DNA from 4 places in the Streptomyces sp. NPDC060027 genome. Region 4 is predicted to be linked to each of the others. Evidence: riboswitches for the same ligand, from Rfam matches in the RefSeq annotation. Region 4 holds a riboswitch; each other region holds the start of a gene.
The links. A riboswitch is a leader RNA that binds a small molecule or an ion and turns the genes downstream of it on or off. The one in region 4 is predicted to bind cyclic di-AMP.
Positions count from the first base shown of each region.

Region 1 (7,771 bases), on a different contig from region 4:
ACCGAACCCACGGAACCCCGCCGGCCCTCCATGGAGGAGAAGTTCCCGCGCGCCCTGTGGGTGCGGCTGATCATCTATGTCGCCGTCGGCCACCTCTTCGCGGCCTTCATCTACCTGCTCTTCACGCTGGGCGCGCAGAACCAGTAGCGCACCGGCCGGGCGCGCGGGACAGGCCGACGCCCGGGCCCGGCGCGGGGAACCGGCGGACGTGCCCGGGCCCGGCGCGCGGCTCAGTCCAGCAGTCGCTCGCGCAGGCGCTCCCGCAGCTCCGGCGTCATGCCCAGGCCCTGCTCCAGGTAGACGTCGACGCTGCCCCAGGTCTCCTCGATCGCCTCGAAGGCGGCCGTCAGGTACTCCGCGCGCGCGTCGAACAGGGGGCTGAGCAGCTCCATGATCTCGGGGGAGTACGCGGAGGCCGAGGAGTTGGTGCGGTGCACCCTGTAGCGGCGGTGCGCGGCGTTCGACTCCAGGTAGTCGGCCACGATCGCGTCCTGCTCGACACCGAGGGCGAGCAGGGTGATGGCGATGGACAGTCCGGCGCGGTCCTTGCCGGCCGCGCAGTGCATCAGCGCGGGCACGCTGTCCTCGGCCATCGCGCGCAGCACCTGGGAGTGCTCGGCCGTGCGCTCCTTGATGATCCTGCGGTACGAGCCGATCATGCGGTTCGCGCCCTTGCCGTCGCCGAGGATCGCGTGCAGCTGGTCCAGGTCGCCGTCGCGGACCATCTTCCAGAACTCGCTGCCGTCGGCCGGGTCGGACAGGGGCAGATTCACGTTCCGCACGCCCGGCAGCTCGACGTCCGGGCCCTCCAGCTTCTGATCCGCGGCGTTGCGGAAGTCGAAGATCGTGTGGAGCCCCAGGGAGGCGAGGAACGCGGCGTCCTCCTCCGTGGCGTGCGCGAGGTGGCCGCTGCGGAACAGGTGCCCGTAGCGCACTCGTCGGCCGTCCGCGGTGGGCAGTCCGCCCACGTCGCGGAAGTTGCGCACTCCGCCGAGCTCGGGCTCGGTCGACGGGACCTGCTGCGTCACGGGGGCTCCTCCCATTCGGCCGTCGGCGTCGCCCGGCTGGACTCGGGCGACTCGTCGGCGGTTGTCTTCGGCTCGCGCTCTCGACGATACGACATGGGTTCCTGAGGCAATGAGTTGTCCACAGCCGCAGGCTTCAGGACGAGGCACCCATGATCATGTCGACCCCGATCGGGCCTGTTCGACGCCGCCGGGGCCGATGACCGAGATCGGCGCGGATGCCCGGACCTGGCCTCGTTCCGGGGTGAGTGCCGGTCACGCGACACACGTCTCCGACCGTGCGGCGGCCACGGCGCGCGTCACCGAACGCTACGAGCCGCCGCGCCCGCACCGGGCCCGGGGATCACGCGCGGCGCCCCCGCCGCGCCGAGGGGGCGCCATGCCGGTCCGGCCGCATGGCTCCGGATGGGCGAGCTGGTTTCCGACATAAGTGCACAAGTGCTACTAAAGCCGTCAAATCGTCCTAGATGGGGCGTCGTCGCATCACGGCGTGCGGATCGGACTCCGCGAGGGGCTGGATGTGATGGATATCCACCGACGTCGCATGTGACTGTTCTGTCCGAAATAGCGCCTTCATTCCAACTGTCCCTGAAATAAGGCACCGTGGGACGAGTCGCGTGAGGAGCGTCATATTCGTGACGATGCGTTGCCGTCCCCATTTCTCAACCCGCCCGCATTCCCGGGCGGGTTGAGGGGCCGTAAAGATCGTCATTCCACAGAGGGTGACGGCAATTCCCGCATGGATCAAGAAAGGTGAGCGCACAGAAACCGCACATAGTTGTCGACGCGCTCTCATCTCGCTTACGTTCTGCCTCAATCCGGACGGACGCCCAATCCTGCCGCCGCCCGGAATCCGCACACTCACCCGTACATGGCAGGAGCGGGGGACCCACAGGTTCCGTGCCTGGTCCGGTCTCCGGAACAGGCTAGGGGTACAGCCGCGCAGCAGCGTGGCCGGGCATCTCCAGCCCGCACCCGACAGCTCACCTCGCAGGCGCCGGAGAGGAATTCGTCATGCCCGCCAAGGGTAAGCACCGCCGTCCGAAGTCCCTGCGTTTCACCCGCTCGATCGCCGTGGCCGGCACCGGTGGCGCCGCGCTCGCGCTGCCTCTGATGGGAGCCACGGGCGCCCACGCCGCGACCCCGGCCACCGCCGTCGCGCAGCACGTCGAGAAGGCCGCGACCGCCGCTCCCGCGGCCAAGAAGGTCGCCACGACGAAGACGTACGCGGTGAAGTCCGGCGACTACCTCTCGAAGATCGCCGACGATCAGAACGTCACCGGCGGCTGGAAGAAGATCTACTCCGACAACCGCTCGGCCATCGGCAGCGACCCGTCGCTGATCCACCCCGGTCTGAAGCTGTCGCTCGGCAAGAAGGCCGCCTTCGCCGGCGCCACCCACTCGTCCACCCGGACGAAGGCCCCTGCGACGAAGGCCCCTGCGGCGAAGGCCCCCGCGGCCAAGGCCGAGAAGGTGACCACGGCTACCAACGCGGCCTCCGCCAGCAGCAGTTCCGGCTACACCCTGCCCGTCGACGGCGCCACCCTCGGCACCAGCTACAAGCTGGCGGGCAGCATGTGGTCCAGCGGTTACCACACGGGCGTGGACTTCGTGGTCCCGACCGGCACCACGATCAAGTCCATCGCCGCGGGCACGGTCGTCTCCGCGGGCTGGGGCGGCGCCTACGGCAACCAGGTCGTCATCCAGCACGCCGACGGCCGGTACTCCCAGTACGCCCACATGTCGTCCCTGTCCGTCTCGGCGGGGCAGAGCGTGACCGAGGGCCAGCAGGTCGGCCTCTCCGGCGCGACCGGCAACGTCACCGGACCGCACCTGCACTTCGAGGTCCGCACCACGCCGGACTACGGCTCGGACGTCGACCCCGTCGCGTACCTGCGCGCGCACGGTGTCACCGTCGGCTGACGCCCAGCCCTGCTCCTGAAGCCAAGCCCTGCTCCTGACGGCAGGACTGTCTCCGAAGGCCGGACCCCACGATCCCCGGGGTCCGGCCTTCGGAGTTTCCCGTACAAGGCGCGTGACCGCCGCGCGGCGATTCCCATGATTTCCGCTGCCCGTGGGTGGTCGCTGCCTCAACAGCCTTGATCGGAGCCCTATTCCGGAGTTGACCAATACTTGGCCAGTGGCCTATCTCACCGCACGTCAACCCCTCCCTACGGTCGCGTAGCTCACATCCGAGGGTGAATCATTGCTCGATGTGGCAGACGATTCGAAGAGTGACAACAGATCAGTGATCGGGTCGTACGTGGCGGTGGGGGACAGCTTCACCGAGGGCGTCGGCGACCCTGGGCCCGACGGGGCCTTCGTCGGTTGGGCGGACCGGTTCGCGGTCCTTCTCGCGGACCGGCGTCCCGAGGGCGATTTCACCTATACCAATCTCGCCGTGCGCGGCAAACTGCTCGACCAGATCGTCGAGACCCAGCTCCTGCGGGCGAAGGAACTCGGCCCGGACCTGGTCTCGTTCTGCGCGGGCGGCAACGACATCATCCGGCCCGGCACCGACCCCGACGAGGTCGCGGAGCGCTTCGAGCGCGCGATCATCGACCTCACCTCCGCCGTCGGCACCGTCATGGTGACCACCGGCTTCGACACCCGTGGCGTCCCCGTGCTCAAGCATCTGCGCGGCAAGATCGCCACGTACAACGGACATGTGCGGGCCATCGCGGACCGCTACGGTTGTCCCGTCCTCGACCTCTGGTCCCTGAAGACGATCCAGGACCGCCGTGCCTGGGACGGCGACCGCCTGCACCTCTCGCCCGAGGGCCACACCCGGGTCGCGCTCCGTGCCGGACAGGTGCTCGGCCTCGAGGTGCCCGCCGACCCGGATCAGCCCTGGCCGCCCCTGCCGCCGCGCGGCACGCTCGAGATGCGGCGCGACAATATCCAGTGGGCGCGCGAGTACCTGGTGCCGTGGATCGGACGGCGGCTGCGCGGGGAGTCCTCGGGCGACCACGTGGCGGCCAAGGGTGCCCTGTCACCGGACGACATCAAGATGCGCATCGAGTCGGTGGCCTGAGCCGCGACGACCTCCGTCGCGGCGCCACAGGCGGCGAGGGTACGGGCCGACTCGGCCGGTCGGGCGCAGGCCGGGCGACGGCGCCCGGGACGGACCGGGCCGACCGGTGAGGTGACGGCGACGGAGTGGCGCGGACGGGGCAGCGGGGCTGGGCACACGAGAACGGGCACCGGCACACGGAAGTGGGGCACGGGCACGGGCGCACAGGAGTGGGGCACAGACACCGGCGCACGGAAGTGGGTCGCGGGCACCGGCGCACAGGAGTGGGGCACACACACGGGCGCACGGAAGTGGGGCACGGGCACCGGCGCACGGAACTGGGGAACCGTGCCCTGCCCTAGCGCACCGCCGCCACCAACGCCTCGCGTTCGAGGCCCAGTTCGCGGGCGAGGGCCTCGTCCGCCCACTCCTGGGTCCGCGCCCGTGACACGGCGCCGTCGTACGCCGTCATCTGGACGGCCAGGCCGTCCAGCAGCGCCGTGAGCCGGAGGGCCGCACTCGTGGGGTCCGGGCAGCGGAACTCGCCCGCGGCCACGCCCTCCGCGATGACCTCGGTGATCGCGGCCTTCCACTGCCTGTCCAGATCGCGGGTGACCTCGCGCAGCGCGGGCTCGCGCAGGGCGGCGGCCCAGCCCTCGATCCACAGGCGCCAGCCCTTTGCCTGGCCGGTCGGGGCGTACCAGCGCACGGCCGTACGGAGGCGTCGCAGGGCGGTCGTACGGCGGCCGAGCAGCTTGCGGAGATGGGCGAGGTCGTCCTCGGCCGCGTAGGTGAACGCGGCGGCGACCAGCTTCTCCTTCGTCGAGAAGTGGTACAGCACCAGCGCGTTGCTCACCCCGAGGGACGAGGCCACGTCGGCGATCCGTACCGCCGCCACGCCCCGCGCCTCGATCTGTTCGACGGCGGCCCGCAACAACTCCTCACGCCGCTCCGCCACGCTCAACCGCACTCTCGCCACGCGGCAACCCTACACAGAGCCCCCTCGGGAGAGACCCCGAGGGAGTTGACGCCTTCCTCGGCTCCCTCGGCGGTCCGGCCCGTTCGGGCGGCTGCGGCCGGCCTCAGGACGGCTCCGTGCGCCCGACACGTCCGTACGCGGACGTCTGAAGGCCTGGGGCCGTCCTTCACGCCGCACCGTGAGCACACCCCTGGCCGGTGGGTTCGGAGCGGCCGATCCGGCGGAGGGCAGGCCCGTACCGGGCGGCCTCCCGTATCGGGCGGCCTCGTACTCCAGCGTCGACCCGAACGCGGACCATCCGGCGTCGTGGACGGACTTGGGCAGGCGCGTACGGGCGAGCCAGTCGACCGCCAGGTCCTCGACGGCACCCCGACGACGGGACGCGGGGCGGGTGTTCAGGGGCTACGCGGCCGTGGCTACGCGGCCGTCATCCGTACCACCCGAACCGCTCCGCGATGACCGGCAGCCGGTCGGTGACGATGGCGTGGGCGGCGGCCCGCGGCGTCGTGCCGTCGGCCTCGGCGCGGGCGAGCGTCTGGTCGATCAGGGCGCGCATCGAGCGCCGGGTGTGGGCGAACGCCTCGTCCGCGTCGGCGCCGATGTCGCCGAACAGCGTCCACCACCACCAGGCGTTCGTGCCGGAGTTGACCACCACGTCCGGCAGGACGGTGACCCCGCGCGCGGCGAGCAGGGTCTCCGCGTCCGCCAGGACGGGCATGTTGGCCGCCTCCACGATCCAACGGGCCCTGATCGCCTGCTGGTTCGTCGTGTCGATCGCGTACGACACGGCGGCGGGCACCAGAACCTCGGCATCGGCGGACAGCCAGGCGTCACCGGGGAGTTCACGGTCGGCGGCGCGCAGCACCCCGCGGTCGACCGTCCCGTACGCGTCCCGCCCGGCGAGCAGCGCCTCGACGTCGAGGCCGTCCGGGTTCGCGATCGTTCCCTTGACGTCGGCGACGGCCACGATGCTGAGCCCCGCACGGGACAGGAAGCGCGCCGTGGCCCCGCCCATGGTGCCGAGGCCCTGCACGGCGACGCGTGTACCGGCGTACTCCACCCCGGCCCGGTCCAGGGCCGCGAGGACCGACTCGGCGACGCCGCAGCCGCCGACCAGTTCGTCGAGGCCGATGCCGTCCACCTCGACCGCGAAGGCGTCCGCGAGCCGTCCGCGGGCCGCCGTCTCGTCGTCGAGCAGCGGGTACACGGCCTGGATGGACGAGACGAGCCCGGCCTCCTCGGCCGCCCGGTCGACCAGGTCCTGGGTGAGCCCGAGGTCCTCGCCGGTGGTCCAGAAAGCCTCGATGTACGGGCGCATGGCGCGCAGGTAGCGCACCAGCAGGCCGTACGCCGCCGGGTCCTGGGGATCGCAGTCGATACCGCCCTTGGCGCCGCCCAGCGGGATGTACCGGCCCTCGGGGTTGTAGTGCAGAGCCTCTTTCATGGTCATGCCCCGGGCGAGCCCGGTGACCTCCTCCAGCGTGCAGCCGGGCCGCATCCGCAGACCGCCGCTGGAGACGCCGCGCACGAGCCGGTCGACGACGAGGAAGCCCGGGCGGCCGGTGACATGGTCCGTCCAGGTGAGCGTCATCAGGGGGGCGGTCATCGGGTCTCCTCGGGGATGGCGATCAGGGTGGGGCCGGGGGTGCGCAGTGCCTCGGTGAGCGCGGCGGTCAGCTCGTCCGGGCTGCACGCGTGCGTGCCCTGTCCTCCGTAGGCGCGGGCCAGGGCGGGCAGGTCGACCGGTGCGAGGTCGACCGCCGTGGGGGTGTCGCCCCGGGCGGCCATCTCGTCGCGGATCTCCCCGTAGCCGCCGTTGTCGAACACCACGACGGGCAGCGGGAGGTGGAGCTGTGCCGCGGTCGCCAGTTCCTGCACCGTGAACTGGAGGCCGCCGTCCCCGCTGAGTGCCACCACCTGGCGGTCGGGGCAGGCGGTCCTGGCGCCGATCGCCGCGGGCAGCGCGTAGCCGAGTGTGCCGAAGCCGGTCGGGTGAAGATAGCGGCCCTCGGGGCCGAGCGGGAGGTGCGGGAGCGCTCCGTAGTAGCAGCACTGGGCGCTGTCCGAGGTGATCACGGCGTCTTCGGCGAGGACGGAACGGACGGCCCGCAGGTACGGGATCCAGCGGGCGTCGCGCCGTGCGGTCTCGGCGTTCCGCGCCGCCCGCAGGACTCCGGCCCGCAGGACGGGGTCCTCGTCCGCCACGCGCGCGTGGCGGCGCGGGCCGCCGGGCCCCTCCACGGCCGCGAGCAGGGCCGTCAGGGAGACCCGGGCGTCGCCGACGACGGCGATGTCCGCGGGGAGGCCCGCGTACATCTGGTCCGGGTCCAGGTCCACGCGGATCAGCGTGCCGTTCAGGGCGGGCGGCGCGGTCCACAGATCGGACTCGGCGAGTTCGGTGCCGACGGCGAGCACGGCGTCGCGTTCCGCGAGCCAGCCCAGGACCGAGGGGCTGTGGAGGGACACGCCGAGGGACAGCGGGTGGGTCTCGGGGACGATCCCCTTGCCGTTGGCCGTGGTGAGGACGGGAGCGCCCAACTCCTCGGCGAGGGCGAGGCCCGGGACGGCCGCGCCGCGCGCTCCGCCGCCGAGCACGAGCGCCGGACGGCGTGCCCCGCGCAGGGCTTCGGCGGCCCGCTCCACGGCCGCCGCGTCGGGGGCGAGGGGGAGCACGGGAGGGGTGACGCGGACGGGGCCCGTCTCCTCGGCGGCCTCCAGGAGATCGAGGGGTATCTCGATGTGCGCGGGGCGCGG
Region 1 is NZ_JBHWVI010000005.1:70,400-78,170, reverse strand. Features, by position in the region: gene ACFWBT_RS02690 (helix-turn-helix domain-containing protein) at 1-1, shown strand, start outside; gene ACFWBT_RS02685 (DUF6126 family protein) at 31-147, shown strand; gene ACFWBT_RS02680 (tyrosine-protein phosphatase) at 231-1,028, opposite strand; cyclic di-AMP (ydaO/yuaA leader) riboswitch at 1,878-2,035, shown strand; gene ACFWBT_RS02675 (peptidoglycan DD-metalloendopeptidase family protein) at 2,040-2,948, shown strand; gene ACFWBT_RS02670 (SGNH/GDSL hydrolase family protein) at 3,274-4,059, shown strand; gene ACFWBT_RS02665 (TetR/AcrR family transcriptional regulator) at 4,397-5,017, opposite strand; gene ACFWBT_RS02660 (Glu/Leu/Phe/Val dehydrogenase dimerization domain-containing protein) at 5,445-6,623, opposite strand; gene ACFWBT_RS02655 (thiamine pyrophosphate-dependent enzyme) at 6,620-7,771, opposite strand, start outside.
Region 1: linked by a shared signal. The riboswitch ahead of ACFWBT_RS02675 (peptidoglycan DD-metalloendopeptidase family protein) and the one ahead of ACFWBT_RS15775 (M23 family metallopeptidase) in region 4 are both predicted to bind cyclic di-AMP.

Region 2 (7,771 bases), on a different contig from region 4:
TGCGCCCGCCGCGCCTCCCGGCCCGCGCCCTGCGCCCGGCTGATCCTCGACGCCGGTGTACGCCGGGTCGTGACCGCCTGGCGCGAGCCCGACACGTTCGTCGCGGACGCCGACGGGAACGGGCTCCTCGCCGCCGCGGGCGCCGACGTCGTCGTCCTCCCCGAGTACGCGGAACACGCCAAGGCCCCCAACCTGCATCTCCTCGGCTAGCCCACCCCGCGGCCTCACTCATGGGGCGCGTTTGAACGCGTGTGCTTCGGGTCCCGCGGATGGCGTACACTGGTTTCAACGACGCGGGGTGGAGCAGCTCGGTAGCTCGCTGGGCTCATAACCCAGAGGTCGCAGGTTCAAATCCTGTCCCCGCTACTGAAGACCAAGGGCCGGAACTCGGATTCACGAGTTCCGGCCCTTGGTGTTGTGCCCTCCGGCCGGTTCTCTCCGGGATCGTTCCCCTTCCCGGCCGGTTCTCCGGACCGGTCCCCTTCCGGCAGCCGGCGATCCCCCGGTCGGGCCACACGGGTCGCCCGCCGTCCCCGCTCCGGGTCTTCTGGACGGGTGGGGCAGCCAGGAGGTGAGCAGCGATCCGGAGAACCGCATGACCGCGCCGACAGGTCGCCGCCCGGTCTGCCCCGAGGCGCCCGGCTGCCCGGTCCGGTGGGAGCGGCTCCCCGCCGGATCTCCTTCGCGCGCACCCTGCTCCGGACCCTGCCGGTGCTGCTCCTCGTCGGGGGGATCATCTACGACTACTTCACGCCGTCGGCCTTCACCGCGGCCCCCCTCTTCACGGCCGCGCCCCTGGTCGCCGCGCCCCTCTACTCGCTGCGCGGCACCGTCGTCACCGGCGTTCTCGCCGTCGGCACGGTGTTCCTGGTCCACCACCTGCTCGACATCGTCCTGAAGGTCGACGCGGTCACCGAGTCGGTCACCGTGGCGACGGCCGCCGTCCTCGCGGTCCTCATCAACATCCTCGTCCGGCGCAGCGACGAACGGCTCGCCTCTGTACGGGAGATCGCCGAGTTCGCGCAGCGTGCCGTGCTGCCCGAGCCCGACCCGCGGATCAACGGCCTCGACGTCGCGGCGCGGTACGAGGCGGCGCAGGCGGACGCGTTCATCGGCGGTGACCTGTACGCGGTGCAGGACTCGCCGTACGGCGTGCGGATGGTCGTCGGCGACGTACGCGGGAAGGGGATGGCCGCCGTGGCCGCCGTCGCCGTGGTGATCGGGGCGTTCCGGGAGGCGGCCGAGCAGGAGGAGTCCCTGGAGGCGGTCGCACGGCGGCTGGAGCGGGCGCTGACGCGCCCGGGCACCCGGCACGAGAGCCCCGACGCGTTCGAGGAGTTCACCACCGCCGTCCTCGCGGAGATCCCGTACGACGAGGACATCGTGCGCATCGTCAACCGCGGCCATCCGCCGCCCCTGCTCCTGCATCTCGACGGCACACTCGTCACGCTCGCCGCCGAGTCCTTCGCGCTGCCCCTCGGGATGAGCGAGCTGGGGACCTGGCCCGACCGCGTGCTGACGGCCCGCTTTCCGCGCGGGGCGACGATGCTCCTGCACACCGACGGTCTGTCCGAGGCCCGCGATCCGCGCGGGGAGTTCTACGATCCGGCCGCGCGGCTGGCAGGACGGGTCTTTCCCGGCCCCGACGCGCTGCTGACCGCCCTCGCCGAGGAGGTCCGCCGGCACACCGGCGGCGCGCTGACGGACGACATGGCGCTGCTCGCCGTCCGGCGCGTCTGAGGTGGGCCCGCGAGCGGGTTCATGGGCTGCTCTGGGCGGCCGTCACCCGCGACGCGTACGGTCTTCTCGGCCGTTGTCACGAGGAGTGATCGGACAGTGCCCCTCCGCATAACGACTGACACACCGTCAAATAAATCCGTGTCGAGGTCACGTGGTCAACTCGCCCGTTTTTCATCGTCCATGACCCCAAAGTCCTGGCCAAAAGCTGTTAATGATCAGTCGGAACAGCTTGGAATCCGGTGCCTGAGTCTATTAACGTTCGATAACGCAGCGCGGTCGTCCCAGCCGTCACAAGAGACGGCTCCGTGCGCACGTGCCGAATCCTGCAAAGGAACCGGGGAACCACCTACTTGGGGTGAATCGAGCGTATTACGCCGTGGAAGCACGGTGGTTATACGCGCGTAGGAGACCTTCCTGCTCCGAACCCGTCAGCTAACCCGGTAGGCGACAGGGAAGGAAAGGAGTGCGCCCACGTGGCGTCCAACCGGCCTGCTCAGCCAACCTCGTTCGCGCCGAATGACACTCACACCTTCGGCTATGCCTCCGGCAAGGACGAGGGAACCTGGGAAGAGTGGAACCCCACCGAGGATTCCGTTCTTCCCGTCCGCGGCCGGCACCGCGTAGGCAAGCAGCGCGGTGGAGGACTCGCCCGCAGCTCGACCGTTCTCGGCGTGGGTGTCATAGCCGCCGTCGGTGCGGGTGGCATGGCCACCGCCGCGCCGGGCAAGGCGCCCGTCTCGATCTCGCTGCCCGACCTGTCGTCGGTCACCGAGTCCGCCAAGGCCCTGATATCGGACGGCGGATCCAGCGCTCCCAAGGGTTCCACCACTCCGCTCACGAGCGCCGGTCTGACCAGCGTCGACACGGCCCAGGGCGCCACGGACGCCGGTGAGGCGCTGCGCGCCCGCATCATGCAGCAGGCCGAGTCGCAGCAGAACCAGGTCGACACCGCCGCCCAGCAGGCCGCCCAGGCCGCCGCCGCGAAGAAGGCCGTCGCGCTCGCCGCCAAGCAGCAGGACGACGCGGAGGCCAAGGCCGCCGCGGTGAAGAAGAAGGCGGAGGACGCGGCCAAGGCGGAGGCCGAGGCCGAGCGCCTCGCCGAGCTCGCCAAGAGCTACTCGCTGCCGACCTCCTCGTACACCCTGACCTCGACCTTCGGCGAGGCCGGCTCCATGTGGTCCTCCGGGTACCACACCGGACTGGACTTCGCGGCGCCCACCGGGACGCTCATCAAGGCGATCCACAGCGGCACCATCACGGAGGCCGGCTGGGCCGGATCGTACGGCTACCGCACGATCCTCACCCTCGACGACGGTACGGAGCTCTGGTTCTGCCACCAGTCGTCGATCAGCGTCAGCGTGGGCCAGAAGGTCGCCACCGGTGATGTCATCGGGCGCGTGGGTGCGACGGGCAATGTCACCGGGCCGCACCTGCACCTCGAGGTGCACCCCGGCGGCGCCGCCACCGGCATCGACCCGATGGCGTGGCTCCAGGGCAAGGGCCTCAACCCCTGACCCGTACGGCCTCTGACCCGTACGGCCTCTGACCCGTACGGCCTCTGACCCGTACGGGCTCCGACCCGTACGGGCTCCCTGGCCGTACGACCCTGAGCCGTACGCGCGCTGATCCGTACGAGCGACCCCTCGTGCCCGAGGTTTCGTGATCCGTGTGCTCGCGGTGCGTGCGGCTCCTGGCCGTGCGCGCGGCTTTCCTTTTCTCCGGCGGTCCTGACGACACCCCCCCGACGTCAGGGCTGCCGGTCCGGCGTGTGCGGACGCGCGCTCTCACCAGGCCCCGCAGGAGTGGGTGCGGAATACATGCATCAGGTGGGGGCGTTGACGTCGGGCATGACTTCTCTTCGCAAGCTCGGTTCGTCCGACCTCGAGGTCTTCCCGCTCTCCCTCGGTGGCAACGTCTTCGGCTGGACGGCCGACGAGACCCGGTCCTTCGCGGTGCTCGACGCCTACGCGGCCGCCGGCGGCAACTTCCTCGATACGGCCGACTCCTACTCGTCGTGGTCGAGGGCAACGAGGGCGGCGAGTCCGAGACCATCATCGGCAAGTGGCTGAAGACCCGTGGCAACCGCGCGGACATCGTGGTCGCCACCAAGGTCAGCCAGCACCCCGCGTACCCGGGGCTGTCCGGCGCCAACATCAAGGCCGCGGCCGACGCGTCACTGCGCCGCCTGGGCACCGACCACATCGACCTCTACTACACGCACTTCGACAAGCCGGAGGTGCCGGTCGACGAGATCATCGGCGCCCTCGACGAGCTGGTGACGGCGGGCAAGGTGCGGCACATCGCCGCCTCCAACCTCTCGCCCGAGCGGCTCCAGGAGTCCCTGGAGTTCTCCGACCGCGAGGGCCTCGCGCGCTATGTCGCGCTCCAGCCGCAGTACAACCTGGTCTCACGCGACACCTACGAGGGCGCCCGGCGGGACATCGCCTCCCGGGCCGGCCTGGCCGCCGTCCCGTACTTCGGGCTCGCCGCCGGCTTCCTCACCGGCAAGTACCGCCCGGGCACGACGGTCGACTCGCCCCGGGCAGGGGCCGCGGCCAAGCACCTCGACACGGAACGCGGGCAGCGGGTCCTCGCCGCCCTCGACGAGGTGGCCGAGGCCCATGGCTCCGAGGTCGCGACGGTCGCCCTCGCCTGGCTGGCCGCCCAGCCGACGGTCGCCGCGCCGATCGCCTCCGCCCGGACGGTGGAGCAGCTCCCGGCCCTGCTGGGGGTCGCGGACCTGGTCCTGACGGACGACGAACTGACGCGGTTGTCCAAGGCGTCGGCGTAACCGCCGGAGGACAGGGCGCAGGCATCGCCGGCATCGACCGGCGGTGCCGAGCCGTCGGCGGTGCCGAGCCGTCGGGGATGCCGAGCCGTCGGTGGTGCCGCGCGCCGGTGGTGCCGTCTCCCGCCGGTGTCGGGCCGGTGATGCGGGGCGGTGCCGCCTCTACGAGCGGTACGGGTTGTACGCGGGATACGGCACCGGCGGGGCGTACGGCTGCGGCTGCGGCTGCGGGGCGGCGTACCCGTAGCCGTTCGTGTACCCGTGGGCCGGCCAGGGCGGCGGCGCGGGCATCGGAGTCGTCGCGCGGGCCGCGTAGGCGAGGGCCGGGCGGGCGATCCCCCGGCGGCGCCACAGCTCGTCGAGCAACTCGCGCTCCCGTACGACGAAATCGGCGCCCGCGCGGCCGAGGCGTCCCCGGTGGCGCAGGAACGCCAGTGAGGTCGCGAACGCCTCGTACTCCGCCACCGAGCGCGCAGCGGCCTTCCCGAAGTGGTGGCCGGCGTACTCGCGGGCGAGCCGCCGTGCCCGCATCGAGCCGAGCGCCCACGGCTCCGTCGCGCCCAGCCACCCGGCGACGGTGTACGCGGGCAGTTCCGCGCGCACGGTGCGCAGCTCACGCTGCCGGGTCCAGACGGCCAGCCAGGTCAGCAGCCCGAACGCGGGCACCATGAACGCGGCGTACACCCCGAAGAACCCCCACTCGCCGAAGCCCGACGAGCCGTTCCAGAGCGCGTGCATGCCCATCGCGAGCAGCAGTCCGGCCAGGGGGAGCAGCACGCGGCGCACATGCTGGCGCTCGGCGGACAGCGCCGCGACGCCGAAGCCGATGCCGGTCAGCACGGTGAACAGCGGATGCGCGAAGGGCGACATCACCACGCGGACGAAGAAGGTCGCGGCGGTGACGGAGGCGAGCCCGCTCTCCCCGCTGAGCTGGTCGGTGCCGAAGGCGGTGCCGAGATAGAGGATGTTCTCGGTGAAGGCGAAGCCGGTGGCGGTGACCCCGGCGATCACCACACCGTCGACGATCCCGGTGAAGTCCCGTCTGCGGAAGAGGAAGACCAGCAGGACGGCCGCCGCCTTCGCCGACTCCTCGACGACGGGCGCTATGACGGTCGCGCCGAGGGTGTCGGCGCTGGACGGATCCGCGGTCGCTATGGCTATCCACCGGGTCGCGAAACTATTGGCGACGATCGCTATGAGCGCGGCCGCGCAGGCGCCCCAGGCGAAGGAGAAGAGCAGGTTGTGCCAGGGGCCCGGCTCGACCCGGTCCAGCCATCGGAAAGCGGCGATGAGCAGCGGCACGGGGAACACGGCCAGTCCGAGGCCGACCAGGAAACCCTCGGTGCCGGTCTGCTCGCGGACTAGGGCGAGGATCACGAGACCGGACATCGCGAGCAGCGTGATCAGCGATCCGTACCGGACCCATCTGCGCTGCCACCAGTGCGGGTGTCTCAGCGCAGGTCCGGCGGGGCCGCCGGACTGTGTCGGGTACGGAGGATGGATGGCCACGGCATTGACCCTAACGAGGGAGGGCGTGGCCCGCGAGGGTGACCGGAGTCGTCCCGGGATTCCAGGGAGACTCCGGAGCGCCGCGTGCGGGTCAGTCGCCCGGGGTGTGCTGGTCTCGATGCTGTACGCGCCGGAACAGGAGGTCGTTCACCACATGACCCTTGTCCAGTCCCTGGCCCTCGAAACGGGTCAGCGGCCGGAACTCCGGACGCGGCGCGAAACCGCCGTCCGGCCGGGTGTTCTCGAAGTCGGGGTGCGCGCTCAGCACTTCGAGCATCTGTTCCGCGTACGGTTCCCAGTCCGTCGCACAGTGCACGAGCGCGCCCGGCGCGAGGCGGGTCGCGGCGAGATCCAGGAACTCCGGCTGGATCAGCCGCCGCTTGTGGTGGCGCTTCTTGGGCCACGGGTCGGGGAAGTAGACGCGCAGGCCGTCGAGGGACGCGGGCGGGAGCATCTCGCGGAGCAGGATGATCGCGTCACCGTTGGCGACCCGGATGTTGGTCAGGCCGCTCCGCTCGGCGAGGTTGAGCAGGTTGCCCTGACCGGGTGTGTGCACGTCCACGGCGAGGATTCCGGTCCCCTGGTCCTCGGCCGCCATCTGCGCGGTGGCCTCGCCCATGCCGAAGCCGATCTCCAGCACGACGGGGCAGTCCGCCCCGAACAGCTCCGCCAGGTCGAGCTTCCGCTGTCCGTCGATGTCCAGACCCCACTTGGGCCACAGGCGCTGCAACGCGTCCGCCTGGCCGGTCGTCACCCGGCTCCGCCGCGGCTGGAAACTCCGGATCCGCCGCTCGAAGTGCGAGCCGGCGGGATCGGGCTGCGGGCCGTCGGGGAAGCGGGGCTCGCTCTTGGCGCGGTGGTGACGCAGCGGGCCGTCCTCGGCGGAGGCGGGCCGGGTCTCTTCGGGGGAGTCGAGGAATTCAGACACAGTGGGACCGATTTTACGGGGGCCGCGGTGCGGGGCGGCCCGCGTGACCCGGGCCGGGCCGGTCAGGCCGCTGCCAGGGCCGCCAGGGCCCGGCGGGCGACCTCGCGGCCGATCGGGAGCGAGGCCGTGGCCGCGGGGGACGGCGCGTTCAGGACGTGCACCGTCCGCGGGCCTTCCTTGATCAGGAAGTCGTCGACCAGGGTGCCGTCCCGCAGGACCGCCTGGGCGCGGACCCCGGCGGCGGCGGGGACCAGGTCCTCCGGCGTCACCGCGGGCAGCAGCCGTCGCACCGCCTCCGTGAACGCCGCCTTCGACACCGACCGGCGCAGCTCCCCGGCTCCGTAGCGCCAGTGCCGTCGGGCTATCCGCCAGGAACCCGGCCAGGACAGGGTCGCGCCCAGCTCCCGGGGCCGGACGACCCCCCACCCGTACCCCTCCCGGGCGAGCGCGGGCACCGCGTTGGGGCCGATGTGGACGCCGCCGTCGATGCCCCGGGTGAGATGGACGCCGAGGAAGGGGAACGCCGGGTCCGGAACCGGGTACACCAGGCCTCGCACCAGCTCCGGCCGCGCGAGCGTGTAGTACTCGCCCCGGAACGGCACGATCCGCATGCCGGGGTCGTCCCCCGTGAGCCGGGCCATCTCGTCGCAGTGCAGCCCCGCGCAGTTGACGAGGACCCGCCCGCGGACGATCGCCCCGTCCGCCGTGCGCACGGCGACGCCGAGGCCGGGGCGGCGGTCGGCGCGCACGACGTCCGCCCCGTACCGGATCTCGGCCCCGGAGGCCTCCGCGAGCCGCCGGGCCAC
Region 2 is NZ_JBHWVI010000183.1:5,115-12,885, forward strand. Features, by position in the region: gene ACFWBT_RS32625 (dihydrofolate reductase family protein) at 1-210, shown strand, start outside; tRNA gene ACFWBT_RS32630 (tRNA-Met) at 293-366, shown strand; gene ACFWBT_RS32635 (PP2C family protein-serine/threonine phosphatase) at 655-1,740, shown strand; cyclic di-AMP (ydaO/yuaA leader) riboswitch at 2,045-2,202, shown strand; gene ACFWBT_RS32640 (M23 family metallopeptidase) at 2,214-3,254, shown strand; partial or broken gene ACFWBT_RS32645 (aldo/keto reductase) at 3,588-4,531, shown strand; gene ACFWBT_RS32650 (PrsW family intramembrane metalloprotease) at 4,691-6,037, opposite strand; gene trmB (tRNA (guanosine(46)-N7)-methyltransferase TrmB) at 6,129-6,905, opposite strand; gene lhgO (L-2-hydroxyglutarate oxidase) at 7,028-7,771, opposite strand, start outside.
Region 2: linked by a shared signal. The riboswitch ahead of ACFWBT_RS32640 (M23 family metallopeptidase) and the one ahead of ACFWBT_RS15775 (M23 family metallopeptidase) in region 4 are both predicted to bind cyclic di-AMP.

Region 3 (7,771 bases), on a different contig from region 4:
CGGCCGAGCGGGACTTGCCCTCGAACTCGTACTTGCCGTCCTTGTAGAACTCGGACGCCGCGACGTCGAGGGCGAGCGCGACCTGCTCGCCGGGGACGTAGCCGGCCTGCTTGATGGCCTCGACGATGAGGTCGAGCGCGGCACGGTTGGAGTCCAGGTTCGGGGCGAAGCCGCCCTCGTCGCCGAGGCCGGTGGACAGGCCCTTGGACTTCAGGACGGACTTGAGGGTGTGGTAGACCTCGGTGCCCCAGCGCAGGGCCTCGGAGAAGGACTCCGCGCCGATCGGGGCGATCATGAACTCCTGGATGTCCACGTTCGAGTCGGCGTGCGACCCGCCGTTCAGGATGTTCATCATCGGAACGGGCAGCAGGTGCGCGTTCGGGCCGCCCAGGTAGCGGAAGAGCGGCAGGTCGGACGCCTCGGAAGCGGCGTGCGCGACGGCGAGCGAGACGCCGAGGATGGCGTTGGCGCCGAGCGAGCCCTTGTTGTCGGTGGCGTCCAGGTCGAACATCGCCTGGTCGATCAGGCGCTGCTCGGTGGCGTCGTAGCCGACGAGCTCCGGGCCGATCTGCTCGATGACGGCGAGGACGGCCTTCTCGACACCCTTGCCCTGGTAGCGGTTCGGGTCACCGTCGCGGAGCTCGATGGCTTCGAAGGCGCCGGTGGAAGCGCCGGACGGAACGGCGGCACGACCCGTGCTGCCGTCGTCGAGGCCGACCTCGACCTCGACCGTGGGGTTGCCTCGGGAGTCCAGGATTTCCCGGGCTACGACGACGTCGATGGACGGCACGAGCATCTCCTTCTGGGATGTGACGCGGGTACGCAGGACTTGCCAGCCCTGCGGGATGAGCCTAACCGGCCCGGGGGGATCGGCCAGCCGATCGACCACCCCTTGGGCAGAACTGAGGGTACATATTGTTCCTGAACGGAACAAAAAAAGAAATGAAAAACCCCGCTCCGGTGCATGCGGGGGAACAAGCACCGGAGCGGGGAGCCCGTGGGGACGGGGACCCTCACCGGGCCTTCCACATGGAGGCCCGGCCTGTGAGGGGAGCTGTCGTTCAGCGCGAGTGAGGCTGCGCGCGGCCCGGCTGCGGTCGCCGTCCGCCGAGGGCGACCATGGGGGGCCGGTACGCGGCCGTGCTCAGCCGAGGTGCAGCTGCTGGCCCGGGTAGATGAAGTCGGCGTCGGCGACGACGTCCTTGTTCAGCTTGAACAGCTTCTGCCAGCCGCCCTTGACGTGCTTCTTCTCGGCGATCGAGCTGAGGGTGTCACCCTTGACGACCTTGTACTCGCCGTCGCCCTTCTTGACCTTCTTGCCGGTCGGGGTGGTGACGGTCTTCTGGGCGGCCGGGCGCTCCGCGGAACGGGAGGCGGGCTGCTCCGTCGTACGGGTGGTGCTGCCCTGCGAGGCGCTCGACGAGGAGGGGGCCGACGGGGTCGACGGGGTCGAGGTGTCACCGCTGTACGCGGCGCTCGACAGGCCGACGCCGCAGGTCGGCCAGGCGCCCTTGCCCTGCCCGGCGAGGACCTTCTCGCCGATGGCGATCTGCTGCGACTTCGAGGCCTGGTCGGCGGTGGAGGCGTAGGCGGTGCCGCCGTACGCGGCCCAGGTGGAGGCCGAGAACTGCAGGCCGCCGTAGTAGCCGTTGCCGGTGTTGATCGACCAGTTGCCGCCGGCCTCGCACTGGGCGACGGCGTCCCACTCGGAGGCGGTGGCGGCGGAGGCGTTGCCGGCCGCCATCAGCGGAGCGGCGATGGCGACACCGGTGACACCGGCGAGCGTGGCGACGCGGGTGGCCTTGTTCGGACGGCGGTGCTTGCCCTTGCTGGAAAACAGCATGGAGTGATCCCCTCACCGACGCCTGCGAGGTGAGCTGTCGGGTTCGGGCCGGTTGAGTTGCCCGGCCGCGTGTCTTCGGTCCCGTCTCCAGGACGTCCGACACGCGACTTAACCCCAAGCCGTTCCGGATGTCTCTCAACTCCCGGACGCGGCGCTTACCTTGGGTCCCCCGCTCCTGCCTACGGCGCATGACGCGACGACTGTTCCCGTACGGCCGCTGGCAGGATTCGGCGTTGTGACCGTCGGGGCCCGCTGTGGCGAGCGGTCACGACCGTAAGCAGTCGATCGGCGGAATTTCAAAGACGATCAGGGCTTCTGAGACCCATCTCTCACTCGCGCCAAACCGGACATTCCACAGCTAACCGTGACGTGAACTCCCGCTACTTTTCGACCGTTTCGGTAGCAACAGACAGGCTCTGACCGGGAACGATGAGGTCGGGATCGGCCCCGACCGTGTCCTCGTTCGCGACGTACAGGCCGCCCCATCCACCTTCGAGGTCAAGGGCGTCGGCGATGCTCCAGAGACTGTCCCCGTCGTCCACGACGTACGAGTCGTCCGTGGCGTCGCGCGAGTCGCTCGAGCCGCGCGAGGCGTGCCGCCCGGCGGCGCTGTCGGTGCGGTCGTCGGCCGCGCCGGCCGACGCGTCCTCGTCGGCACTGCCGCCACGGTGCCGCCCGGTGCTGGCGCTCGCGTCGTCGGAGGCATCCGAAGAAGCGCCGTCCTGACCCGACTTGTCCGACTTGTCGTCCTTGCCGGTCGCCTTGTCCGAGCTGCCGGAATCCTGCGAGGCGCTGGGCTTCGCGGTGTTGTCGGTCACGTCCGGGGAGTCGCCCGAATCAGCTGAACCGGACGGGATGGATGAAGGGGATGAGTTGGGCGTAGTCGACAATCCGGACGAAACGGAGCCGCTCGACTCGCTCCCGCCGGCCGACGAGTCGCCGGCCAGGCCCGTGTCGACACGCACGTCGCCCGAGTCCGCGCTCAGCCCGGAGAGCGGTCCGCAGGTCGGCCAGGCCGCGAGCCCCTGGTCGTCGAGCACCTTCTCGGCCACGGCTATCTGCTGCGAACGGCTGGCCTGGTCGGCTCTCGGGGCGTATTCGAGACCGCCGTACGCCTCCCAGTCGTCCTGGGTCAGCTGTAGCCCGCCGTAGTACCCGTTGCTGTTGTCGGCGCTCCACGCGCCGCCGCTCTCGCACTGTGCCACCCGGTCCCAGGTGGTTCCGTCGGCCGCGCTCGCACTCGTCGCGGCGAGCAACGGGATGGCGATCGCCGATCCGGTCACCCCTGCGGCGACGATGAGGGCCGGGGCCTGACGGGGGCGACGGTGACGGCCGTTCCCGGAGAGCATGCGGAAGCCTTTCGCGTGACAGCAGGTGACAACGGGCCTCCTGCGAAGTAAGAAGCGCAGGTGCCGCGTTGATGGGTGAACGTAGCCGGAGTCGAACGCTTGTCACAAGTCGATGCAGTACAGATCACGTGAAGATCACAGATTTGATGGATCATCATGTTCCGGTAGCCGGAAGGGTGCTCTTTCCGGTATTCGGAAGAACCCCCTCGACAGGGGTGGCGAAGGGTCACCGATGGACCGATCAAGGGCTATTTGACCGGGGTGAACTCCACCGGAAGCGTGCGCAATCCGCGCATAATGAGCCCTCCACGCCAACGCAAATCAGCCGGATCTCCCGCAAGTCGGAGGTCGGGGAGGCGGGTGAGGAGCGTGCCGAGCGCGGTCTGCCCCTCCAGACGGGCCAGCGGCGCGCCCAGGCAGTAGTGGATGCCGTGGCCGTAGCCCACGTGCTGATTGTCACGCCGTGCGAGATCGAGCGTGTCCGGCCGCTCGAACCGCTCGGGGTCGCGGTCCGCGGCGGCGAGGACCACGAGCACGGGATCGCCGGCCGCGATGTCCTGCCCGCCGATCCGCACGTCCTCGGTCGCGAACCGCCAGGTGGCCAGCTCCACGGGCCCGTCGTAGCGCAGGAGTTCCTCGACGCCCGTCTCGAGCAGTCCGCTCTCCCCGGCCGCGAGGGAGGCCTGGAGACGGGCCCGCTGCTCGGGGTGGGTGAGGAGGGCGTGCATCCCGTTCCCGATGAGATTGACCGTGGTCTCGAAACCGGCGAAGAGCAGGATGAAGGCCATCGCGGCGGCCTCGTTCTCGCTCAGGTGCTCGCCGTGGTCGGAGGCGCGGATGAGTCCGGAGATGAGGTCCTCGCCGGGTCCGGGCACATCGGACAGCGCCTCGCGCTTGCGGTGGATGAGCTCGGCGAGATAGCCGCGCATCTTCTTGACGGACCGGGCGACCCCGCCCCGCGGCCCGCCGCCGTGCCGGATCATCATCCCCGCCCAGTCCCGGAAGTCGTCCTGGTCCTCGCGGGGGACGCCCAGCATGTCGCAGATGGCGTAGATGGGGAGCGGGAAGGCGAACTCGTGGATGAGGTCGGCCGAGCCCCTGGCCGCGAACTGGTCGATGAGCTGATCCGTCAACTCCTGCACCCGTGGGGTGAATTCGGCGACACGCCGGGGGGTGAAGGCCTTGCTGACGAGCCGCCGCAACCGGGTGTGGTCCGGCGGATCGATGTTCAGCAGATGCGTCATCAGCTCGGCCTTGCGCTCCCCCGGAATCCCGGTCCTGCCCTTCGCGTGCGCGGGTTCGTCGTGATGCGCGGGATTCTTGGACAGCCGCTGGTCGGCGAGCGTCTGCTTGGCGTCGGCGTACCGCGTGACGAGCCAGGCCTCCACTCCGCTGGGCAGCCGGGTGCGGTGCACCGGCGCGTGCTCCCTGAGCCAGGCGTAGGCCGGGTAGGGATCGGTGGCGAACTCCCAGGTGAAGAGTTCGGGGGCGGCGCTGGCGGGGGATTCGTGCTCGGTCACCCCTCGACGGTATCCGCAGGACGCGGGGACGCCCGGGCCGACCGGCGATCGGGGCGGTACCGGGGAGGCCCGGCGGCGACGGCGAGTCCCCCCTGCCCTTTTCACCCCAGGCTGTCCAGACATGGCCGACTGTTTGACTCGGCCGCTCGGCACCTCCCTACATTCACGCAGTGGACCCCGAAATACTCAGATCCAGCTTCGCGGTCGTGGAACGACGGGCCGAGTTCGCGGTCAAGTACTTCTACTCGCATCTGTTCCGCCACAACCCCGAGCTCCGCGGGCTGTTCCCGGCGGACCTCCCGCAGGACATGGAGCGGCAGCGGGACCGGCTCTTCGCGGCGCTCACGTTCGTCATGGACGGGCTGGAGGATCCGGAACTGCCCCGGTACCTGAGGGATCTCGGGCGGGACCACCGGAAGTACCTGGCGCAGCCGGACCACTACGCGGCCGTGGGGGCGAGCCTGATCGCCGCGTTCGCCTTCGTCGCGGGCTCCGCCTGGAGCTCCGAGGCCGAGAAGGCCTGGGCCGAGGCGTACGAGGCGATCACCCATCTCATGCTGCAGGGCGCCTGGGAGGCCCAGCACCACGGCGAGCCCCGCTGGTGGGACGCGGAGGTCGTCGCCCGCACCCGGCACGGCGACGACCTCGTCGTCCTCACCCTGCGGCCACGGCAGCGGCTCACCTACTCCCCCGGTCAGTACGTCAGCGTCAACACGCCCCAACTGCCGTGCGTCTGGCGCCCCTACTCCCTCGCCAACGCGCCCCGCGCCGACCGCACCGTCGACCTGCACATCAGCCGCGTCGAGGACGGGGTGCTCTCCACCGCGCTCGTCCGGCAGACCCGCGTGGGCGACGTACTGCGGCTGGGCGCGCCCGGCGGCGGCCTCACCCTGCGGACACCGGCCGACCGGCCCCTGACCCTCATCGCGGCCGGCACGGGCTGGGCCCCGGTGAAGGCCCTGCTGGAACAGCTCGACCCAGCCCACGAGGCCCGCCTGTTCCTCGTCGCTCGCGACATCGCGTACCTCTACGACCGGCCCGCCGTCGAACGCCTGCGGGCCCGGCTCCCCCAGCTCGCCGTCACCTTCATCACGCCCGCGCCCGGCCGCCCCAAGGAACAGGCGACGGAACGGCTGCTCACCGCGCTGGGCAACCGGGCCGGCTGGACCCGGCACGACGTCTACATCGCCGGTCCGCCCGATCTCGTCGAGGAGGTCGGCGAGGCCCTTCCCGCCCTCGGCGCACCGGCCGACCGTGTCTTCCACGACCTGCTGCCGCCGACCGGAGAGACCCGGCCCCGCCCGCTGGGCGCGGCGGAGTGGCTGCTCGACCGCCCCGTGCCGAACTGGCACAACCCGGCGGACCGCGCCACGGGGGCGTGACTCCGGCCGCCGTCAGTCCTCCCCTGCGCCTCCCCCTCCTTCACCCCTCCCCCTTCTTCGCCCCTCACCCTGCCTCGTCCGGATCCCCGTCCTGATCCCCGTCCTGATCCCTGTGCTGATCCCGGTCCGTCCCCACGAAGCCCTCCGCCACGCGGATCGCGTCCCGGTACGCCCGGGCCGCCGCCCGCAGCGCCGCCTCCGGGTCCACGCCCTCGGCCTCGGCGTGCGCGGCCATCGCCAGCAGCTCGTACCCCACGCCCTCCCCGGCGGGCAGCGGGACCCCGAGTCCCGCCGTCCGCACCCGGGACGACAACTTGGCCGACAGGGCCAGGCCGGGCTGACCCAGCGGGACGCCCTCGGTGACCGAAGTGCGCCGCTTCTCCTCGGCCTTGGTGCGCAGCCAGTGCGCCTTGACCTCCTCGGGCGTCGTGGCCGTCTCGTCGCCGAAGACATGGGGGTGGCGGTGGATCAGCTTGGCGACGATGCCGCCGGCCACGTCGTCGATCGAGAAGGGGCCCTCCTCGTCGTCCTCGGCGATCCGGGAGTGGAACACGACCTGGAGCAGGACGTCACCGAGCTCTTCGCGCAGCTCGTCCCGGTCGCCCTCCTCGATGGCCTCGACGAGTTCGTACGCCTCCTCGATGCCGTACTTCGCCAGGCCCTTGTGGGTCTGCTGGGACGACCAGGGGCACTCGGCACGGATGCGGTCCATCACCTGGACGAGGTCGAGCAGGCGGGCGCCCGGCAGGTCGTACGAGGCGGGGAGCAGCTCCAGGTCCGGCATCTGTACGCGGCCGGAGCCCGCCAGCCGGGCCAGGCCGTCGGTGAGGCGGGGCTCGCCCTCACCGGTGGCCACGACGACCAGCGAACGACCGCCGGCGCACGCGTCGACCAGATCCTCCGCGGTCGGGGACTCCTCGTCGACGGTGATACCGGCCTCGCGCAGATACGGCACCTGCGGGTGCGCGCCGTCCGCGCACAGGACCCGGTCGGCGCCGTGCAGCGCCTGCCAGGCGGGCCAGGACAACAGCCCGGGCGCGACTCGGTGGCTGGTGGTGAGCAGGACGATACGGCCGGGGCCGGGGCCCACGACGGTCGCGTCGGCAGCGGTCCGCTCGTCGCCGTCGAAGCTGCTGGATGCGTTCACCCCTCGAACGTAACCCACACCGCCGACAGCCCCCGAAGCCGTCCACAGGCCCGGGGGCACCGTCGGTCGGCCGACGGCCCGGAGACGGTCAGGCCGGCTGCTGGGTCCCCGTCGCCGTGACCTCCCGCAGCCACGGCGTCTTCGCGTCGACGCGGCTGCTCTTCTGGACGTCCCAGGTGCCGTAACGCGGGTTCAGGTCGACGTCGAGCTGCTTGGAGGCGGCGGACATCGCCTTCCAGAAGGCGGCCTTGCCGTCGGTGGTGTTCATGTCGACACCGAGCGCGGAGGCCAGCTTCCGGGCCTCGATCTCGGTACGCAGGCTGTCGTCGAGACGCTGCGGCGCCACGCCGTAGTTCGTCAGCCAGGCCGTCTCCAGCGCTTCCGAGCCGCCCGCCTGCTGTTCGAGGGCCGCACGCATCTGCTGGGAGTCCTTGCGGGTCACGCTCACCCCGGCGTTCTTCGCCGCCCGGTCCAGCACCCGGTCCAGGACCATGCCGTGCAGGGTGTCGCGGGTGAGGGTGCCGGTGTTG
Region 3 is NZ_JBHWVI010000014.1:37,168-44,938, reverse strand. Features, by position in the region: gene eno (phosphopyruvate hydratase) at 1-796, opposite strand, end outside; gene ACFWBT_RS05935 (transglycosylase family protein) at 1,145-1,843, opposite strand; cyclic di-AMP (ydaO/yuaA leader) riboswitch at 1,848-2,040, opposite strand; gene ACFWBT_RS05930 (transglycosylase family protein) at 2,224-3,192, opposite strand; gene ACFWBT_RS05925 (cytochrome P450) at 3,441-4,835, opposite strand; gene ACFWBT_RS05920 (globin domain-containing protein) at 4,883-6,094, shown strand; gene ACFWBT_RS05915 (nucleoside triphosphate pyrophosphohydrolase) at 6,159-7,184, opposite strand; gene ACFWBT_RS05910 (SurA N-terminal domain-containing protein) at 7,330-7,771, opposite strand, start outside.
Region 3: linked by a shared signal. The riboswitch ahead of ACFWBT_RS05935 (transglycosylase family protein) and the one ahead of ACFWBT_RS15775 (M23 family metallopeptidase) in region 4 are both predicted to bind cyclic di-AMP.

Region 4 (7,771 bases):
GGGTCGATGGCGGACCTGGACGCGGCCACCCTGGAGGACGCCCGCGCGTTCTTCCGCACGTACTACGCGCCGAACAATGCGGTGCTGTCGGTCGTCGGGGACATCGACCCGGAGCAGACGCTCGCCTGGGTCGAGAAGTACTTCGGTTCCATCCCCGGACACGACGGCAAGGCCGCCCCGCGTGACGGCTCGCTGCCCGACACCATCGGCGAGCAGCTGCGCGAGGTCGTCGAGGAAGAGGTCCCGGCGCGCGCCCTGATGGCCGCCTACCGGCTCCCGGAGGACGGCACGCGCGCGTGCGACGCGGCCGACCTCGCGCTCACCGTCCTCGGCGGCGGCGAGTCCTCCCGCCTCTACAACCGGCTCGTACGCCGTGACCGCACCGCCGTCGCGGCCGGGTTCGGCCTGCTGCGCCTCGCCGGAGCGCCCTCCCTGGGCTGGCTGGACGTGAAGACGTCCGGCGACGTCGAGGTCCCGGTCATCGAGGCCGCCGTCGACGAGGAGCTCGCCCGGTTCGCCGCGGAGGGCCCCACCGCCGAGGAAATGGAGCGCGCGCAGGCCCAGTTGGAGCGCGAGTGGCTGGACCGGCTCGGCACCGTCGCGGGCCGCGCCGACGAACTGTGCCGGTACGCCGTCCTGTTCGGTGACCCGCAGCTCGCCCTGACCGCCGTGCAGCGCGTTCTCGACGTCACCGCGGAGGAGGTCCAGGAGGTCGCCAAGGCCCGCCTGCGCCCCGACAACCGCGCGGTGCTCGTCTACGAGCCGACCGCACCCGAAACGACCGACGCCACCGACGCCACCGACGCCGCTGACGAGACCGACGAGGAGGCGGCGAAGTGACCGAGCTCGCCACCATGGACTTCCATCCGCAGCCCCAGGCCGGCAGCCCCAAGCCGTGGGCCTTTCCCGCTCCCGAGCGCGGCACCCTGGACAACGGCCTGACCGTGCTGCGCTGCCATCGCCCCGGCCAGCAGGTCGTCGCCGTCGAGGTGATCCTCGCCGCGCCGCTGGAGGCCGAGCCCACGGGCCTGGACGGCATCGCCACGATCATGGCGCGCGCCTTCTCCGAGGGCACCGACAAGCACTCGGCCGAGGACTTCGCCGCCGAGCTGGAGCGCTGCGGCGCCACGCTCGACGCGCACGCCGACCACCCCGGCGTCCGCCTGTCCCTCGAAGTGCCCGTCTCGCGCCTGGCCAAGGCGCTCGGCCTGCTCAGCGACGCCCTGCGGGCACCGGCGTTCGCGGACAGCGAGGTCGAGCGGCTGGTGCGCAACCGGCTGGACGAGATCCCGCACGAGACGGCGAACCCGGCCCGTCGTGCCGCCAAGGAGCTCTCCAAGCAACTGTTCCCGGCGAGCGCGCGCATGTCGCGCCCGCGCCAGGGCACCGAGGAGACCGTCCAGAAGATCGACTCCGCGGCCGTACGCGCCTTCTACGAGAAGTACGTGCGCCCCGCGACGGCCACCGCCGTCGTCGTCGGCGACCTGACCGGCGTCGACCTCGACGAGTTGCTCGGCGACACACTCGGCTCCTGGACCGGTTCGTCCGCCGAGCCGCGTCCCGTGCCGCCGGTGAACGCCGACGACACCGGCCGCGTGATCATCGTCGACCGCCCCGGCGCCGTCCAGACGCAGTTGCTCATCGGCCGTGTCGGCGCCGACCGGCACGACCGCGTGTGGCCGGCCCAGGTGCTCGGCACGTACTGCCTCGGCGGCACCCTCACCTCGCGTCTCGACCGCGTCCTGCGCGAGGAGAAGGGCTACACCTACGGCGTGCGGGCGTTCGGTCAGGTCCTGCGCGCCGCGCCGGACGGCACGGGCGTCGCGATGCTCGCCATCAGCGGCTCCGTGGACACCCCGAACACCGGTGCGGCGCTCGACGACCTGTGGAAGGTGCTGCGCACCCTCGCGGCCGAGGGGCTGACCGACGCCGAGCGGGACATCGCCGTGCAGAACCTGGTGGGCGTGGCGCCCCTCAAGTTCGAGACGGCGGGGGCTGTCGCGAGCACGCTCGCCGACCAGGTCGAGCAGTACCTGCCGGACGACTACCAGTCGACGCTCTATCGGCAACTGGCCGCCACCGGCACCGTGGAGGCCACCGCGGCCGCCGTGAGCGCCTTCCCGACGGACCGTCTGGTGACTGTCCTGGTGGGCGACGCCGCGCAGATCGAGGAGCCCGTCAAGGCTCTCGGAATCGGTGAAGTCAGCGTGGTGGCCGCCGAGTAGAGCCCGCGCGACCGAGGGGCCCTGGTGACTGAAGAGTCACCAGGGCTCTCTTTTACCCGGACTTCGTCCCCAAGATGTCCGTATTGGTATGGAGGTTGCCCTTCTGCCCTGTGGGATGCGCTACAAAAACCGTGATCTGTTTGTTGTTCGAATGTCACCCCGTCTAGCGTCGGGCCGACTGTTCGTCAGGCAGTGCGCCGCGCCCGCGGCACCGGACAGTCATCGCCGAGTCCCCGCGTGGCGCGAGCCATGGGGAGCCGGGGACCCACACGTAGTCCCTGGGGTGAATCGGACGCCCTCCCCGGAGGGAGTCCGTAGGAGACCTTCCTGCTCCGAACCCGTCAGCTAACCCGGTAGGCGAGAGGGAAGGAAAGGACCAGCCCCTACATGGCGTTCACCTGTGGCACCGGGAAGCATCGTCGTCCGAACCGGGTGCACAGCACGACCACGAGCGCCGTCGGCGTCGCGGCACTGACCACCACCGGTGTCATCGGAACCCTGGCCGCCCCCGCCTTCGCCGCGGAATCCTTCGTCGAGCGGACCGGGCTGACCCAGGCCATCACCATCGGCGACTCGGTCGCCGACCAGATCGACGCCCAGGCCTTCGCGCAGCAGCGCGCCGCCGACGAGGCCGCCGCGCGGAAGAAGGCCGAGCAGGCCGCCCGCAAGCACGCCGCCGAGCAGGCCGCGAAGGCTCGCGAGGACAAGGAGCGCGCCGCCCGCGAGGCCGAGCGCAAGCGCCTGAACACCTTCGTCATGCCGATCACCGGTTCGTACGTCTCCACCGGCTACCAGGCCAGCAGCAGCCTCTGGTCCTCCGGCAGCCACACCGGCGTCGACTTCCACGCCGCATCCGGCACCTCGGTCCACGCCGTCGGCTCCGGCACGGTCGTCACGGCCGGCTGGGGCGGTGCCTACGGCAATCAAGTCGTGATCAAGATGCACGACGGCACGTACACCATGTACGGCCACCTTTCGTCCATCGGTGTGTCCGTCGGCCAGACGGTCACTCCGGGGCAGCAGATCGCTCTCTCCGGGGACACCGGCAACACCACCGGACCGCATCTTCACTTCGAGGCCCGGACGACCGCCGAGTACGGCTCGGACCTGAACCCGGTCGCGTACCTGCGTTCGCACGGCGTCAACGTCTGACGACCGCTTCGCCGCTTCTCCACCGCTTTCGATGCCCCGGCTCACCGAGCCGGGGCATCATCGTTTCCGGAGGGCGTCTGTCCAAAAAATATCCATGGATTCAGGCCTGCCATCGGAAATTCCGGCTTCCTGCAATAGAGTCACTGAACAAGCGTCAATCGATGGCGTTTCGCGGGGATTAAAGCGGAGGTCCGGTCATGCGTATTCCGGCGCACTCGGTATGCACGGCGATCCGTGACGACATCGTCGCGGGTGTCTACGAGCGTGGCGGCCGGCTGACCGAGGAACTGCTCGCGCGGCGCTACGGCGTCTCACGCGTCCCCGTGCGCGAGGCTCTGCGCACGCTGGAGGCCGAGGGCTTCGTGGTCACCCGCCGGCACGCGGGCGCGTGCGTCGCGGAACCCACCGAGCAGGAGGCGGCGGACCTCCTGGAGATGCGCATGCTGCTGGAGCCGCTGGGGGCCGCGCGGGCCGCCCAGCGGCGCACGGAGGCTCACCTCAAGGTGCTCCGGGGCCTGGTCAGGCTGGGGCAGGAGCGTTCCAGGAGGGGCCACAGCGAGGATCTGCGCTCCCTGGGCGGCTGGTTCCACGAGACGCTCGCACAGGCGTCCGGCAGCCCGGCGCTGACCTCCACGCTCGCCCAGCTGCGACACAAGATCGCCTGGATGTACTCGGTGGAGGCGCCGGCCAACCCCGCGGAGTCCTGGGCGGAGCACGGTGGCATCGTGGACGCGGTCGCCCGCGGCGACAGTGAGCGGGCCCGCGCGATCACGGCCCTGCACGCCGAGCGTGCGACGGCCGCGCACCGGCTCCGCTTTCCCGGCGGCGGAGATCGGCCGGAACGTGTGAGAACTTCGCAACATCCCGTAAACATGACGGGCCCGCGTCATTAACACAGGCGCCGTATACAAAGAGGGATATTCGGCAGGGGCCTATTTCTGATGCCCTTTTTGTTCGCGTGCCAGGAATTCGGGCGCGCGCTATTCTCGTGGCCGCGCGGCGCGGGTCGCGCGTGCCGCCGGGGAATTCCTGAACGGGGTGCGGAAAACGGCTGAGCCGCGCCGCCCGGAGAAGGGGTGGCGCGGCTCGGCCGTACGTGTCCTGGGTGCCTTGTGGGCTCAGACGGTCTCGGGGAGCTCGTCGAGCCCCTCGGCGACGAGCCTCGCCAGGCGGTCGAGAGCGGCGTCCGCGCCCTCGGCGTCCGACGCGAGGACGATCTCCTCGCCACCCTGGGCCCCCAGGCCGAGGACCGCGAGCATGGAGGCCGCGTTGACGGGGTTGCCGTCGGCCTTGGCGATCGTCACCGGGATGCCGGAGGCCGTGGCGGCCCGGACGAAGATGGAGGCGGGGCGGGCGTGGAGGCCCTCGTTCCAGCCGACGTTGACGCGGCGCTCAGCCATGTGATGCTGCCCTTCGGGTGTTCCGGGTTGTCTAGACCAGTGTCCCATATCGTGAAGCGTGCCCGGACGGTCCCTGGTCCGTCCACGGCGACGGCGGACCGCGGCTCGCTCCGGCGTCCGTCTCCACAGACTGCCTCGCGCCGTTGTCGTACGCGAGCCGTACTCTGGGGCCCATGCAGACCTCGTCGGACCGGCACGAGTACCCCGCTCACTGGGAGGCCGACGTGGTGCTGCGTGACGGCGGCACCGCGCGCATCAGGCCCATCACCGTGGACGACGCCGAGCGCCTGGTCAGCTTCTACGAGCAGGTGTCCGACGAGTCGAAGTACTACCGCTTCTTCGCGCCGTATCCGCGGCTGTCCGCCAAGGACGTCCACCGGTTCACCCACCACGACTTCGTGGACCGAGTGGGTCTCGCGGCCACGGTGGGCGGCGAGTTCATCGCCACCGTGCGCTTCGACCGGATCGACGCCGACGGCCGACCCGCGTCCTCACCCGCCGAGGAGGCCGAGGTCGCCTTCCTCGTGCAGGACGCCCATCAGGGCCGAGGCGTCGCCTCGGCCCTGCTCGAACACATCGGGGCCGTGGCCCGCGAGCGCGACATCCGCCGCTTCGCCGCCGAGGTGCTGCCCGCCAACAACAAGATGATCAAGGTGTTCACGGACGCCGGGTACACCCAGAAGCGCAGCTTCGAGGACGGCGTCGTACGCCTGGAGTTCGACCTCGAACCCACCGACCGGTCGCTCGCCGTGCAGCGCGCGCGGGAGCAGCGCGCCGAGGCCCGGTCCGTGCAGCGGCTGCTCGCCCCCGGCTCGGTCGCCGTCATCGGAGCCGGGCGCGCACCCGGTGGTGTCGGCCGCAGCGTCCTCGACAACCTGCGCGGAGCCGGGTTCACCGGGCGCCTGTACGCCGTGAACACGGCACTCCAGGAGAAGGAACTCGACGGAGTCCCGGCCCACCGCTCCATCCGGGACATCGCCGAGCCCGTCGACCTCGCCGTCGTCGCCGTGCCCGCCGCGTACGTCCCCGAGGTCGTCACGGAATGCGGCGAACACGGGGTGCAGGGACTCGTGGTGGTCTCCGCCGGGTACGCCGAGAGCGGTCCCGAAGGGCGCGAGCGCCAGCGCGAACTCGTGCGGCACGCGCGCACGTACGGGATGCGCATCATCGGGCCCAACGCCTTCGGAGTCATCAACACCTCCCCCGAGGTGCGCCTGAACGCCTCGCTCGCCCCCCAGATGCCCCGCCCCGGCCGGATCGGCCTGTTCGCGCAGTCCGGTGCCATCGGTATCGCCCTGCTGTCCCGGCTGCACCGGCGCGGCGGCGGCGTCACGGGCGTGACCGGCGTGTCGACCTTCATCTCCTCCGGGAACCGGGCGGACGTGTCCGGCAACGACGTCCTTCAGTACTGGTACGACGACCCGGACACCGACGTCGCCCTGATGTACCTCGAATCCATCGGCAACCCGCGCAAGTTCACCCGCCTCGCGCGGCGGACGGCGGCCGCGAAGCCGCTGGTCGTGGTCCAGGGGGCCCGGCACGGCGGGGCCGCTCCCCAGGGGCACGCCGTACGGGCCACCCGGTTGCCGCACGCCACCGTCTCCGCGCTGCTGCGCCAGGCCGGAGTGATCCGGGTGGACACGATCACCGAACTCGTCGACGCGGGCCTCCTGCTGGCACGCCAGCCGCTCCCCAGGGGACCCCGGGTGGCGATCCTCGGGAACTCCGAGTCGCTGGGGCTTCTGACGTACGACGCGTGTCTCGCCGAAGGGCTCAGGCCGCTTCCGCCGCGGGACCTGACCACGGCGGCCTCGGCGGAGGACTTCCACCGGGCGCTGGCGGAGGCCCTCGCCGACGACGGCTGCGACGCCGTGGTCGTGACGGCCATACCGGCGGTGGGGGAGACCTCGGCCGCCGACGCGGCGCTCGCCGAGGCACTCCGGTCCTCCGCGGCGGCGGCTCCGGCGAAACCCGTGCTCGTGGTGCACGTCGAGCTGGGCGGGCTCGCCGAGGCCCTGTCCGCCGCCGCGAGCACCGCTCCCCAGGCCGCCGACACGGCACCCGGTGCGGCGCCCGGCGCCCGGTTCCACCCCGCCGACCGCTCGCCCACCGCGGTGAGCGCCGATGCCGCGTCGGACTCCCGGCTCATCCCCGCCTACCCCGCGGCCGAGCGGGCCGTCCGTGCCCTCTCCGAAGCCGTCAAGTACGCCCAGTGGCGCCTGGACGCCGGCGAGCCCGGCAAGGTGCCCGAGCACGAGGACATCGACGAAAAGGGAGCGGCGCGGCTGATCGACGACCTCCTCGCGCGCGGGGAGGGGCTGACGCTCGGTGGCGAGGAGACGGGGGCGCTGCTCGGGCGGTACGGCATCGACGTACACCGTTCCCTGCCCGCCCCCACACCGGACGACGCCGTGGCGGCCGCGCGCTCCATCGGATATCCCGTGGCCCTCAAGACCACTGCCCCGCACCTGCGGCACCGCGCCGACCTGGGCGGCGTACGGCTGGACCTGGCGGACGAGGAACAACTGCGCCGGGCGTACACGGAGTTGACCGAGCTGTTCGGGACGCCGACGGTGCTGCGCCCGGTCGTGCAGGGGATGGCGCCGCGCGGCGTCGACACGGTCGTCCGCGCGGTGATCGACCCGGCGGCCGGGGCGGTGCTCTCCTTCGGGCTCGCCGGAGCCGCCTCTGAACTGCTCGGGGACACGGCGCACCGGCTGATTCCGGTCACCGACCGGGACGCGGCCTCACTGGTCCGGTCGATCCGGACGGCGCCGCTCCTGTTCGGCTGGCGCGGCTCCGCGCCGGTCGACACGGCGGCCCTCGAAGAGCTCATGCTGCGGATGTCCCGGCTGGTCGACGACCACCCCGAGGTCGTCGCGGTCTCGCTGGAGCCGGTCGTGGTCGCCCCGACCGGTCTGAGCGTGCTGGGCGCCACGGTACGACTGGCCCGCGCCCCGCTCCGGGACGACCTCGGCCCCCGGACCCTGCCGG
Region 4 is NZ_JBHWVI010000051.1:25,629-33,399, reverse strand. Features, by position in the region: gene ACFWBT_RS15785 (M16 family metallopeptidase) at 1-840, shown strand, start outside; gene ACFWBT_RS15780 (M16 family metallopeptidase) at 837-2,225, shown strand; cyclic di-AMP (ydaO/yuaA leader) riboswitch at 2,439-2,600, shown strand; gene ACFWBT_RS15775 (M23 family metallopeptidase) at 2,613-3,377, shown strand; gene ACFWBT_RS15770 (GntR family transcriptional regulator) at 3,575-4,270, shown strand; gene ACFWBT_RS15765 (HPr family phosphocarrier protein) at 4,496-4,777, opposite strand; gene ACFWBT_RS15760 (GNAT family N-acetyltransferase) at 4,951-7,771, shown strand, end outside.